4 regions of the Streptomyces sp. NPDC050617 genome follow, and region 1 is predicted to be linked to each of the others. Evidence: riboswitches for the same ligand, from Rfam matches in the RefSeq annotation. Region 1 holds a riboswitch; each other region holds the start of a gene.
The links. Region 1 has a riboswitch for cobalamin ahead of AB0I49_RS00755 (ABC transporter substrate-binding protein). Riboswitches for the same ligand answer to the same signal wherever they lie in the genome.
Positions count from the first base shown of each region.

Region 2: another riboswitch for cobalamin. It lies ahead of AB0I49_RS22230 (prenyltransferase/squalene oxidase repeat-containing protein); the one in region 1 lies ahead of AB0I49_RS00755 (ABC transporter substrate-binding protein).
Region 3: another riboswitch for cobalamin. It lies ahead of cobN (cobaltochelatase subunit CobN); the one in region 1 lies ahead of AB0I49_RS00755 (ABC transporter substrate-binding protein).
Region 4: another riboswitch for cobalamin. It lies ahead of AB0I49_RS14790 (ribonucleoside-diphosphate reductase subunit alpha); the one in region 1 lies ahead of AB0I49_RS00755 (ABC transporter substrate-binding protein).

Region 1 covers NZ_JBFAIS010000001.1:169,143-172,331, reverse strand. The annotation lists gene AB0I49_RS00760 (iron ABC transporter permease) at 1-663, opposite strand, end outside; gene AB0I49_RS00755 (ABC transporter substrate-binding protein) at 690-1,688, opposite strand; cobalamin riboswitch at 1,724-1,855, opposite strand; partial or broken gene AB0I49_RS00750 (carboxymuconolactone decarboxylase family protein) at 2,207-2,646, opposite strand; gene AB0I49_RS00745 (RNA polymerase sigma-70 factor) at 2,560-3,189, shown strand, end outside.
Region 2 covers NZ_JBFAIS010000016.1:170,288-173,476, forward strand. The annotation lists gene AB0I49_RS22225 (MBL fold metallo-hydrolase) at 1-900, shown strand, start outside; cobalamin riboswitch at 959-1,104, shown strand; gene AB0I49_RS22230 (prenyltransferase/squalene oxidase repeat-containing protein) at 1,291-2,565, shown strand; gene AB0I49_RS22235 (SCO2322 family protein) at 2,562-3,189, shown strand, end outside.
Region 3 covers NZ_JBFAIS010000029.1:107,019-110,207, forward strand. The annotation lists gene cobG (precorrin-3B synthase) at 1-508, opposite strand, end outside; cobalamin riboswitch at 888-1,024, shown strand; gene cobN (cobaltochelatase subunit CobN) at 1,190-3,189, shown strand, end outside.
Region 4 covers NZ_JBFAIS010000009.1:120,079-123,267, reverse strand. The annotation lists gene AB0I49_RS14790 (ribonucleoside-diphosphate reductase subunit alpha) at 1-1,584, opposite strand, end outside; cobalamin riboswitch at 1,737-1,867, opposite strand; gene AB0I49_RS14785 (hypothetical protein) at 2,207-3,189, shown strand, end outside.

The DNA of each region.
Region 1 (3,189 bases):
CCCCTCCTCGCCCGCGAGCAGCAGGTCGAGCGGGCGGGCGAGCGCGACGAGCAGCACCGTGCCGAGCATCAACACGACGGCTGGTAGCGGGAGTTGGTTCCAACGGGCGGCGCCGAGACCGCCCAGCGTCCAGAACATGATGGCCCGCGCGTGCTCAGCCTGCGCCGAGAGGACAAGGACGAGACTGGTGAACGCGGCCAGGATGTACTGCACGGCGACCCCGGCGAGCACGAGTCGCCCGGCCGTCATGGTGCCGCCGCGCCGCGCGAGCGCGTACACGACGACGAGGGCGCCCATGGAGCCGATGAACGCGGCCACCGGCAGCGCGACGGTGCTCGCGGTGCCCGCTCCGACGCCGAGCACGATGACGAGGACCGCGCCGGAGGAGGCGCCCGATGAGGCGCCGAGCAGGTACGGGTCGGCGAGCGGGTTGCGGACCACGGCCTGCAGCACGGTCCCGGCGACGGCGAGCCCCGCGCCGACCACGATGGCGAGGATGACGCGCGGCATTCGCACGTCCCACACGATGGACGCGAACGCGCCGCCGCGCTCACCGGAGACCAGGATGCGCAGCACCTCCCCCGGCGGGATCCCCACGGCCCCGATGGCGAGTCCGGCGACAGCCGCCGCCCCCACCGCCAGGACCAGCGCGGCGACGAGCAACGGAAAGCACCGGGTGCGGGCGCCGCTCACTTCGCGCCGGGGTGCAGCTGCGCGGCGAGGCCGTCGACGGCGTCGGCGGCACGCACCCCGAGCACGGCCGAGGACAGCGGCAGCACCGCGAACCGCTTGTTCTTGATCGCCGGTACGTTCTTGAGCGCCGGGTCGTTCAGCAGCCGCTCCTTCTTCGCGGCGACGCTGGTGCCGCCGTAGTCGTAGATCACGACGACGTCGGGCTTGCGGGCGATGACGCGTTCCCAGGAGACGTCGGCGAAGGACTTTTCGACGTCCGCGAAGACGTTGCGGCCGCCCGCGCGGCGGATGATGTCGTTGCCGAGCCCCTGACCGCCCGCGGTGAACGCGCTGGAGTCACCGGAGTCGTACACGAACACGGAGACCGGCTCGACGCCCTTGAGGCGTGCGGCGACGGAGTCGAGGCCCTTCTGTTCCCGCGCGATGAGCTTCTTGCCGCGCTCGGGGACGTTGAAGATCCGCGATACCTGCGTGACCTCGGTCTTGAGGTCATCGACGTCGATCGGCCCCTTGGCGCAGCTCTCGATGTTCAGGCGGGTGTTGATCCCGGACTTCTGGAATCCGGCGCGATCGCGGCCCTCGCCCTTGTCGAAGGCGCTGGCGTAGCCGCCGTACACGAAGTCCGGATTCGCGCCGAGCAGGGTCTCCTTCGACGGGTACTTCTCGGCGAGCACCTTCACCGAGTCGTACGCCTTCCGGTATTCGGGGCTGATCTTGTCGTCGAGGTAGGCGGTGCCCGCCATGCGGTCCTGCAGGCCCAGGGCGAGCAGGATCTCGGTGGTGTGCTGGTTGAGCGCGACGGCTCGCTTCGGCGCCTGCGTGAACGTGGTCTTCACTCCGCAGTTGGTGACCGTGTACGGAAAGCCGGCGGACGCGCCGCCCGCCTTGTCGTCGCTCTTGTCCGCACCGGATGAACCGGACGTGCCACACGCGGCGAGCGGAAGCAGCAGCAGAGACGTCAGAAGCGTGCGCGAGGCCGCGCCTATGCGGAGCATGTACATGCCTTTCCGAGGGATCCTCGTCCCCGGTCGGTACGGAAAGGCGGCCAGACAGTATCTGGCTTCCGGCCGCGCCCACGAGGGGCCGACCGGTCACAGTGGCGGGACCGCGCCGGATTCGCACCGACTTCCTGGCCCTGGCCGCCTCGGTTGAGTGAGCACAGTGTGCCAGACGGCGGATCGGGGCCCGCAGCCGCGCCCGCCGGGCGGCCCGCACCCCGGAAGCGCTCTATGCGGGTCCGCAGACGCCACCGGATACGGCACCGAATACAGCACGAAGGTGCTGGAGTTCTGGTCGATCCGCGGGGGTCGAGTGAGGGGTGGTACGGCGCGCTGCGGGCACTCCGGACGTCCGCAGGCGGAGCCGGGCGCGTCATCGTCTCGACCTCGACGCTGCGGGCCTACGTGCTGACCGCGGGTCTACGTGCCGGCTCCGGGGCTACGTTCTGGCCTCGGGCCTACGTTCTGGCTTCGGGCCTACGTGCTGGCACCGGGCCTACGTGCCGGGCTCGGGCCTACGTGCTGGCGAACATACCGGGCTCGTACGAACCCCCCGGGTTGTGCACGATCACGTTCATCCGGGTGGCCGCGTTCATCAGGGAGACCAGGCAGACCAGTGCCCCGACCTGGTCATCGTCGTAGTGCTTGCGCACCGCGGCCCAGGTCTCGTCGCACACGCCGTGGTCGCCGAGCCGGGTGCCTTCCTCGGTGAGCGCCAGCGCGGCCTGCTCGGCCTCGGTGAACATGGTGCTGTGCCGCCAGGCGGCCACCAGGCCCAGCCGGAGCGCGGTCTCCCCGGCGGCCCCGCGGCCTCCTTGGCGTGGGCGTCGACACAGAAGCCGCAGCCGTTGAGCTGGCCGACCCGGAGCTGTACCAGTTCCCGACTACGAGCGGCCGGACAAGGGACACATCCGAGCCGGTCACTCGCGGCGACCGCACGGACAGCGCCACCCAGGCGTTCGTCGCCCACCGCAACCTGCTGTTCACCGTCGCCTACGAGATGCTCGGCTCGGCCGCCGACGCCGAGGACGTCCTCCAGGAAACCTGGCTGCGGTGGGCGGGCGTCGACCACGACACCGTGCGGGACCAACGTGCGTACCTGGTCAGGATCGCCACCCGGCAAGCGCTGAGCCAACTGCGCACGCTCAGCCGACGCAAGGAGTCCTACGTCGGCCCCTGGCTGCCCGAACCGCTGCTGACCGCGCCCGACGTGGCCGAGGACGTCGAGCTGGCCGACAGCGTCTCGATGGCGATGCTGCTGGTACTGGAGACGCTCGCCCCGACCGAGCGGGCGGTGTTCGTGCTGCGCGAGGTGTTCGGCCTCGGGTACGACGACATCGCCGAGGCCGTCGACAAGAACCCGGCCGCGGTCCGCCAGATCGCCCACCGGGCACGCACCCGCGTCGCCGCCCGCCGACCGCGCAGGGCCGCCTCCGGTACCTCCGCTGCCTCCGCTGCCGGGACCCGCCGCACCGTCGAGGCGTTCCAGCAGGCAGTC
Region 2 (3,189 bases), on a different contig from region 1:
TCCTGGGACGCGCTCGCCACCGGGCTCGCGGAGTGCGGCACGGCCGCCTCCGAACTGCGCGGCGTGCTCATCACCCACCACCACCCCGACCACCACGGCCTCTCCGGGCGGGTCCGCGAGGAGTCGGGGGCGTGGATCGCCATGCACGCCGCCGACGCGGACGTGGTGCGGCGCACGCGCGAGGCGGAGCCCGCGCGCTGGCTCGGCTACCTCGTCGACAAGCTCGCCGCCGCGGGCGCGCCCGACGACCACCTCGCCCCGCTGACGGCCGCGCTCGCCGAAGGGCGCGCCCGCCCCCTCCCCGGGCAGCGGGCCGCGCTGCCCGACCGGGCCATCGAGCCGGGCGAACTCCTCGACCTCCCCGGCCGCCGGCTCCGCGCCGTCTGGACCCCCGGCCACACGCCCGGCCACGTCTGCCTCCACCTCGAAGAGGCCCACCCCGCCGGGCGGCCCGGCCACGGCCGGCTCTTCTCCGGCGACCACCTGCTGCCGGGCATCACGCCGCACATCGGCCTGTACGAGGACCCGGAAGCCGAGGAGGCCACCTCCATCGACCCGCTCGGCGACTACCTCGCCTCCCTCGAACGCGTCGCCGCCCTCGCCCCCGCCGAGGTGCTCCCCGCCCATCAGCACCCCTTCGCCGACGCCCCCGGCCGCGTGCGCGAACTCCTCGACCACCACCGCTCCCGCCTCGCCGGCCTGCGCGAACTGCTCGCCGCCCCCAGGACGCCCTGGCAGCTCGCCGCGGCCATGGAGTGGAACCGCCCCTGGGCCGACATCCCCTACACCTCCCGCAACATCGCCGTCTCCGAGGCGGAGGCCCACCTGCGGCGGCTCGTGAAGCTCGGCCACGCGGAGGCGGTGCCGGGGAGCGGGCCCGTCACGTACCGGGCGGTATGAGGCACGTACGCCAGGAGGCCCCGGCCCGCCCGTCAGCGGAACGGGCGGGACCCGCCCGTTAGAGTGTTCTGCACAACTTCATCCCGCCTCGCCACGGGGAAAGCCGGTGCGACTCCGGCGCTGACCCGCAACCGTGAGTGCGGCCGTAGCCCCGCGCGTACGGCCGTACGAGCCGGAGCACCCGCGATGGGGCGAACAGGCTCCCGGAGCCGGACGCGTCCGCCTGGCGGCGGCGCCCGGCGACCGGCACCGTCGAGGTATACGGAGCTGAGCCCGGTGCCACCGCGCGGTCCGACGACAGCGCGCGGGTGGGCGGCCGTGCACGGCTGTGTACCACCCACCGCTGTGCAGCACCCACCGTTGCGACCTTCACCGAGAGGCACCGACCCCATGGCCCCCTCCCCCGCCGTCCACGCGCGCCGCGGCGCCGCGGCTCTGGCCGCCGCCGCCCTGCTGAGCGCGGCCGCGGCCCCCGCCGCCTCCGCCGATTCGCCGCCCCCGGCGGCGCCGGGGCTGTACGGGACGACGAACCCGCAGTTCGACGGCGTGTTCCGGCAGTCCCTGGCCTTCCTCGCGCAGGATTCGGTGGGCGTCACGCCCGCCAAGTCGGCCGTGGACTGGCTGGCCGGGCAGCAGTGCGCGGACGGCGGCTTCGCCGGGTACCGCGCCGACACCGGCACGCCCTGCGACGCGAAGAAGGGCGAGTTCACCGACGCCACGGCCGCCGCCGTGCAGGGGCTCGCCACGGTCGGCGGGCGCGGCGCCCAGGTGAAGAAGGGGCTCGACTGGCTCAAGTCCACGCAGAACGAGGACGGCGGCTGGGGCGCGCAGCCCGGCAACCCCAGCAACGCCAACTCCACCGCGACGGCCGTCGGCGCGTACGCGGCGGCCGGCCAGGACCCGGCGAAGGCCACGGCCAAGGGCGGCAAGACCCCGTACGACGCGCTGCTCTCCTTCCAGCTCGGCTGCGACGCCAAGGAGGGCGAGCGCGGGGCCTTCGCCTATCTGCCGCAGAAGGGGCAGCTGCTCGCCAACGACCTCGCGAGCGCGGCGGCGACGCTGGCCGCGACGGGCAAGGGGTATCTGGTCGAGCACCCGAGCGGCGGGGACAAGGCCCCGAAGCCGCTCGACTGCGCGAAGGGCGACGGCGACAAGGACAAGGCCAAGGCGGAGAACGCCGCCGCCGCGGCCGACGCCGGGTCCGCGTATCTGGCGGCGAAGCTCAGCGGCAGCGGTCAGCACCTGACCTCCGCCATGGACCCCAAGTCCGACAAGCCCGACTTCGGGGCCACCGCCGACGCGGTCGCCGCGCTCGCGGCGGGCGGCCACACCGACGCCGCCGGCAAGGCCATGGGGTGGCTGCGCGACGACAAGAACGGCGCCGCCGCCTGGGCCAAGGGCGACCCCGGCAAGCTCGCGAAGCTGATCCTGGCGGCCAAGGCGTCCGGTACGGACCCGCGCACCGTCGGCGGCGACCTCGTACAGCAGCTGAACGCGACCGGCCCGAAGCCGGAGGCGGCGGCGGACGCGTCGAAGAAGGACGCGAAGGACGAGAAGAAGGACGAGGGCGGGTTCGGCCTCTGGTGGTTCGTGGGCGTCTGCCTGGTGGCGGGCATCGGCGTCGGCTTCCTGCTCAGCGGCCGCAAGAAGAACCCGAAGCTGTGACGGGCCGCCTGCGCCGGGCGTCGGGCACGGCGCTGCTCGCCGGGGCGCTCGCCGTCCTGGGCGCCGCGCCCGCGCACGCGGACGGCTACCGCTACTGGTCGTTCTGGGAGAGCTCCGGCCAGGGGTGGACGTACGCCACGCAGGGCCCCTCGGTGGCGCGGCCCGACGACGGCGACACGCTCGGCTTCCGGTTCGCCGTCAGCCAGGACTCCTCGCAGGCCGCGAAGCCGCGCCGGGCGGCGGACTTCGGCGCGATCTGCGCGGACACCCCCGCCAAGGGCGGCAGCAAGCGCGTCGCCCTCGTCGTGGACTTCGGCACCGCCGCCGACGCGCCCGACGGCGGGACGCCGCCCCAGGCCCGTACAGCCTGCGCGCGCGTCGGCAGGGACGCCAGCGCAAGCGAGGCGCTGGCGGCGGTCGCGAAGCCGCTGCGCTACAACTCGGCGGCGCTGCTGTGCGCCATCGACGGCTACCCGAAGTCGGGGTGCGGCGAGCAGGTGGCCGACGGCGGGAAGAAGACCCCGGCGCCGGCCGAGACGACCGGCGCCGCGAAGAAGGACGACGGCGGAGGCGGCCCGTCCGCCGGGCTGATCGGCGGCGCCGCCGCCGTCGTCGCCCTCGGGG
Region 3 (3,189 bases), on a different contig from region 1:
TCAATGTCACATCGGGGGCGAGCGCGGCCACGTCGCCGCGGCCGTCGTCGAGGCCGAAGAGGAAGCGGCCCGAGAGCCGGGCCGCGTCCGGGTCCGCGCACAGCAGCGCGTCCAGTTCGCGGGCCCAGCCCTGTACGTCCGCGTGCCCGGCCTCGTCGAGCCCGGCGAGGGGGGACGCCGCGATGTTGCGTACGCGCTCGTGCCGGTCGGAGGGGAGCAGGCCGGCCATGCGCAGCCGGACCGCGAGCGCCGCCCCGCGGTCGGGGGCGAGCCCGCGCACCTGGACGTTGCCGCGCGAGGTGAGGTCGAGACAGCCATCGCCCAGTTCCACCGCCAGGTGGGCCAGCGCCGTTGCCTGACGTGCCGTCAGGAGTCCGGCAGGGATGCGGATACGGGCCAGGGCGCCGTCCGCGGCGGGGTGCAGGCGCAGCGCGCCGGGGCATGCGTCGTCGCCGTGCCGGGCGGTGGGCCGGGCCCCGGGCGGGGTGGGTGCGGGGGCGAAGGGCATGGCCGCGAGCATACCGAGACGTTCCACTCGGGTGGGTGCCGGTGTTTCCCGCGGGGCACCGCCCCGCACCCTCGTCCTCAAACGCCGGACGGGCTGGATGGGGTTGCTGTGCGTCCCCGGGTGTCGGGCGGGATGGGGGGTGGGCCTTGTCCTCAAGCGCCGGACGGGCTGGATTGGGTTGCTGTGCGTCCTCGGGCGTCGGGCCGGATGGGGGCGCGGGCCTCGTCCTCAAGCGCCGGACGGCCTGGATCGGGCGGCCGTGCGTCCTCAAGCTCCCCCGGCTCCTGCTGGGAGGTGCCCTCGGCGGGCCGGCATGAGAGGCCGGTCGGCCTCAGTGGCGCCGCAGCTCGGAGGGTATAGCGCTTACTATGCTCACCGGCGGATCATTTCGGTCCGCCGGACGCCAGAGACGGCGCCAGGGGAGGAAGCCGGTGAGACTCCGGCACGGTCCCGCCACTGTGAGCCAGGCAGCGATGCCGGGCGAGTCAGGAACTCCCGCCGTCCTCCCACCGCCCGGGGCGCGGACCCCGAGGAAGGCTGCCGACGCATGCGCATGTTCCGGCTCCGCGCGCCCCGGACGTACCCGCTGTCCGCCCGCCGCTCTGCCGCGGGCTCCCGTACCCCCAGCCGCCGGGCCCCCTCGGCCACCCGGCCCGGAACGACTACGCGAGGCGAGTTCCAGTGATCCTGCTGCTGTCGACGTCCGACACCGACCTGCTCAGCGCGCGCGCCGCCGACGGGCCCGTGCCCTACCGGCTCGCCAACCCGGCCCGCCTCGACCTGAGCGAGCTGCCCGGCCTCCTCGACGGCGTCCAGCTCGTCGTCGTACGGCTGCTCGGCGGCGTACGCGCCTGGCAGGAGGGGCTCGACACCCTCCTCGCCGGGGACCGGCCTGTGGTGGTCCTCACCGGCGAACAGGCCCCCGACGCCCAGCTGATGGAGGCGTCCACCGTCCCCGTCGGCATCGCCGCCGAGGCGCACGCCTACCTCGCCCACGGCGGGCCCGCCAACCTGGAGCAGCTCGCGCGCTTCCTCTCCGACACCGTGCTGCTCACCGGCCACGGCTTCGAGGCGCCCGCGCCCGCCCCCACCTGGGGCCCGCTGGAGCGCACCCCCCGCCCCGACGCGAGCGGCCCGCGGATCGCCGTGCTCTACTACCGCGCCCACCACATGTCCGGCAACACCGCGTTCGTCGAGGCCCTGTGCCAGGCCGTCGAGGACGCGGGCGGCACGCCCATGCCGCTCTTCGTCGCGTCCCTGCGCGCGCCCGAGCCCGAGCTGGTGGAGGCGCTCGGCGCGGCCGACGCCGTCATCACCACCGTCCTCGCGGCCGGCGGCACCAAGCCCGCCGAGGCGTCCGCCGGCGGCGACGACGAGTCGTGGGACGCGGGCGCGCTCGCCGCCCTCGACGTGCCGATCCTCCAGGCCCTGTGCCTGACCGGACCGCGCACCGCCTGGGAGGAGAACGACGAGGGACTCTCCCCGCTGGACGCCGCCACCCAGGTCGCCGTCCCCGAGTTCGACGGCCGCCTGATCACCGTCCCGTTCTCCTTCAAGGAGGTCGACGAGGACGGCCTGCCCGCCTACGTCGCCGACCCCGAGCGCGCCGCCCGCGTCGCCGGCATCGCCGTGCGCCACGCCCGCCTGCGCCACATCCCGGCCGCCGAGAAGCGCCTCGCGCTCGTCCTCTCCGCCTACCCCACCAAGCACTCCCGCATCGGCAACGCCGTCGGCCTCGACACCCCCGCCAGCGCCGTCGCCCTGCTGCGCCGCCTGAAGGCCGACGGCTACGACTTCGGCGCCGAGCCCGTACCCGGCCTCGACTCCGGCGTCGGCGACGAGCTGATCTACGCCCTCATCGAGGCGGGCGGCCACGACCAGGAGTGGCTCACCGAGGAGCAGCTGGCGCGCAACCCGGTCCGCATCCCCGCCGCCGACTACAAGCGCTGGTACGAGCGGCTCCCCGCCGAACTGCGCGAGGCCGTCGAGGGCCAGTGGGGACCGCCGCCCGGTGAGATGTTCGTGGACCGGAGCCAGAATCCGGACGGCGACATCGTGCTGGCCGCCCTGCGCCGCGGCAACCTCCTCATCCTCATCCAGCCGCCGCGCGGCTTCGGCGAGAACCCCATCGCCATCTACCACGACCCCGACCTGCCGCCCTCGCACCACTACCTCGCCGCCTACCGCTGGATCGCCGCCGACCGGGCCGACGGCGGCTTCGGCGCCGACGCCATGGTGCACCTCGGCAAGCACGGCAACCTGGAGTGGCTGCCCGGCAAGAACGCGGGCCTGTCCGCCGCCTGCGGCCCCGACGCCGCCCTCGGCGACCTGCCGCTCATCTACCCCTTCCTGGTCAACGACCCCGGCGAGGGCACCCAGGCCAAGCGCCGCGCCCACGCCACCCTCGTCGACCACCTCGTGCCGCCGATGGCCCGCGCCGAGTCCTACGGCGACATCGCGCGCCTGGAGCAGCTCCTCGACGAGTACGCCTCCATCGCCGCCATGGACCCGGCCAAGCTGCCCGCCATCCGCGCCCAGATCTGGACGCTGATCCAGGCCGCCAAGCTCGACCACGACCTCGGCCTCGAAGCCCGCCCGGACGACGACGGCTTCGACGACTTCCTGCTGCACGTCGACGGCTGGCTGTGCGAGGTCAAGGACGCCCAGATCCGCGACGGCCT
Region 4 (3,189 bases), on a different contig from region 1:
CCGCAGCCGGAAGAACACGTCCTGGAGCCCCATCAGGCCCAGACCCACCGGCCGCCAGCGGGAGTTGGAGTTCCCGGCCTGCTCGGTCGGGTAGTAGTTGATGTCCACGACGCGGTCGAGGAAGGTGACGGCCGTACGCACCGTACGGTCGAGCCGCTCCCAGTCCATCGCCTCTGCCCCGTCGGCGACGTCTCTGCCTAGGTGCGCCGCGAGGTTCACGGAGCCGAGGTTGCAGACGGCCGTCTCGCCGTCGTCGGTGACCTCCAGGATCTCGGTGCACAGGTTCGAGGAGTGCACGACCCTGCCCGGTTCGGCGGTCTGGTTCGCGGTGCGGTTGGCGGCGTCCTTGAACGTCATCCAGCCGTTCCCGGTCTGCGCGAGGGTCCGCATCATCCGGGCGTAGAGGACCCGCGCCGGGATCTGCTTGACGGCCAGGCCCGCCGCCTCCGCCGCGCGGTACGCGGCGTCGAACTCCTCGCCGTACAGGTCGACCAGCTCGGGCGCGTCCACCGGCGAGAACAGCGACCAGTCGGCGTCGGCCTCTACGCGGCGCATGAACTCGTCCGGGATCCAGTGCGCCAGGTTGAGGTTGTGGGTGCGCCGCGCCTCCTCGCCGGTGTTGTCGCGCAGCTCCAGGAACTCCTCGATGTCCGCGTGCCACGTCTCCAGGTAGACGCAGGCCGCGCCCTTGCGCCGGCCGCCCTGGTTGACGGCGGCGACGGAGGCGTCGAGGGTCCGCAGGAACGGGACGATGCCGTTGGAGTGGCCGTTGGTGCCGCGGATCAGGGAGCCGCGGGAGCGGATGCGGCTGTAGGAGAGGCCGATGCCGCCGGCGTGCTTGGAGAGCCGCGCGACCTGGTGGTAGCGGTCGTAGATCGAGTCGAGCTCGTCCAGCGGCGAGTCCAGCAGATAGCAGGACGACATCTGCGGGTGCCGGGTGCCGGAGTTGAAGAGGGTGGGGGAGGAGGGCAGGTACGACAGCGAGCTGGTGAGCCGGTACAGCTCGGCGACGTCCTCCAGGGCCCGTACGGACCCGTCCTCGGCGAGGCCGCACGCCACGCGCAGCAGGAAGTGCTGCGGGGTCTCGATGACCTGTCGGGTCAGCGGGTGGCGCAGCAGGTAGCGGCTGTGCAGCGTGCGCAGCCCGAAGTAGCCGAAGCGGTCGTCGGCGCCGTCGGCGAGGGCCTGCTCCACCAGGGCGTCGAGCCGGGCGGCGTGGGCCGTGACGAACGCGGCGGTCTCGTCCGCGATCAGCCCCTCGCGGTGGCCGGTGGCGACGGAGGCGGAGAAGGAGAGCGCGCCCTGGCCGGCCGCCTCGTCGGCGATGGCGAGGGTCAGCAGCCGCGCGGCCAGCCGGGAGTACTCGGGCTCCTCGGCGATCAGGCCTGCGGCGGCCTCGGTGGCCAGCGACCGCAGTTCGGCCTCGTCCGAACCGGGATGGCGGCCGCGCAGCGCGGCGGCGGCGACCTTGCCCGGGTCGGTGGCGGGCAGATCGGCGGTGAGGTCGGTCAGGGTGCGCAGCAGCGCGGTACCCGGGCCGTCGGACGCTACCTCTGAAACCGGATCGGCGGGCGCGATGGTCACGGTGTGGCTCTCCCTCGCTCGGCAGGGGGCCAGGAGGGAGGGGGCGACGGGCGCGTACGGGCACGACCCTGAAAAGGGCGCACCGTACCGCGTCCACCGGCCCAACCCGCGAGGCCCGGACGTATTCGACGCCCGGCCGGGTATGGCGGCTCGGCCACGGGCGTACTGTCGGCAGGTCCTCGGACTCATGGGTACGTAAATGCGCACACATACACCGTTGCGGGACAGTTCCGGATTCGCACCGGATTCCCCTGCGGCGACAGCGAGCATGAGCATACATCTTGTGCTGGCGGTCGCACGCACCCCCACATCTTGTGTCGCTCTCCGCGGGAAGTGGGGTGAATGTGCTAGTGGCACCGCCGCGGTTCCTCCGCGATTCTCCCGCTTCCCGGCCGCGGATTCGCCGTTTTCCCGCCATGCGCGCGGGTCCCGGCCCGCTGCCTGCGCATGACACGAGCCCCGGTTTCCCCTGCTGCAACAAGCGTATTGACGCCTGGTCCCGCGCCCGATCCGTTGACCGTGCCCGGTCGGCGGAGTTGGCTCGTCCGCGGTCGGCGAGGATCGGCGCGGGGGCTTGAGGGCGAGCGGTCATCCGGTCACCCGGCATCCTAGGAGGGACGAGATGGGCAGTCGCACCCGCATGACTGTCGTCGGCGCTGGGCTGTGCGCGCTGGTGCTGCTGCCGGTGGCGGCGGCCGCCGCGTGGCCGGAGGCGCCGCGCGCGGCCGTGCCCGGCCTCGCCTCCGACGGCGCCCAGGCGATCGGCTCCTCCGGCGTAGCGGCCGTCTCCGCCGACGGCCGTTACGCCGTCTTCTCCTCGACCGCCGACGACCTGGTGCCCGGCGACACCAACGGCGAGGCGGACCTCTTCGTCAAGGACCTGCGGACGGGCGCCACGGAGCTGGTGAGCGCCGCCGCCGACGGCACGCGGGCGGACTCCTGGTCGGCGGAGCCCGCGATCAGCGCCGACGGCCGTTATGTCGCCTTCACCTCGGCGGCGACCAACCTCGTACCGGGCGACGCCGACGGCGCGCCCGGCATCTTCGTCCGCGACCGCCGCACCGGCCGCACCGAGCGGATCACCGGCGGCACCGAGCGGATCCCCGGCGGCGGTACGGGCGGTGGCACGGGCTCGGGTACGGGCGCGGGTACGGCAGGCGGTATCGGCGCGGGTACGGGCAGCGGTGCCGGTGCCGGTGTCGGCACGGGCGCGCGTACGGCCGGGGGCGCGGGCTCCGGGGCGGACCGGGGCGCGCGGTCGCCGGCGATCAGCGCCGACGGGAACGTCGTCGCCTTCGTCTCCGCCCGCGCCGACCTGGTGCCGGGCGACACCAACGGCGTGCGGGACGTCTTCGCGTACGACCGGCGTACGCACACCACCCGGCGGGCTAGCGTCGCGAGCGACGGCGCCCAGGCGGACGCCGCCTCCGCCAGCCCGGTCGTCAGCGCGGACGGCCACCACGTCGCCTTCGCGTCCCGCGCCACCAACCTCGGCGCCGCCCGGACCCCGGTCCACACCGCCCCCGACCCCCGCCCGTACCCCTTCTACGTGCACGACCTGCGCACCGGCCGGACCCGGACCGCGAGCGTGTCCTGGGACGGCCC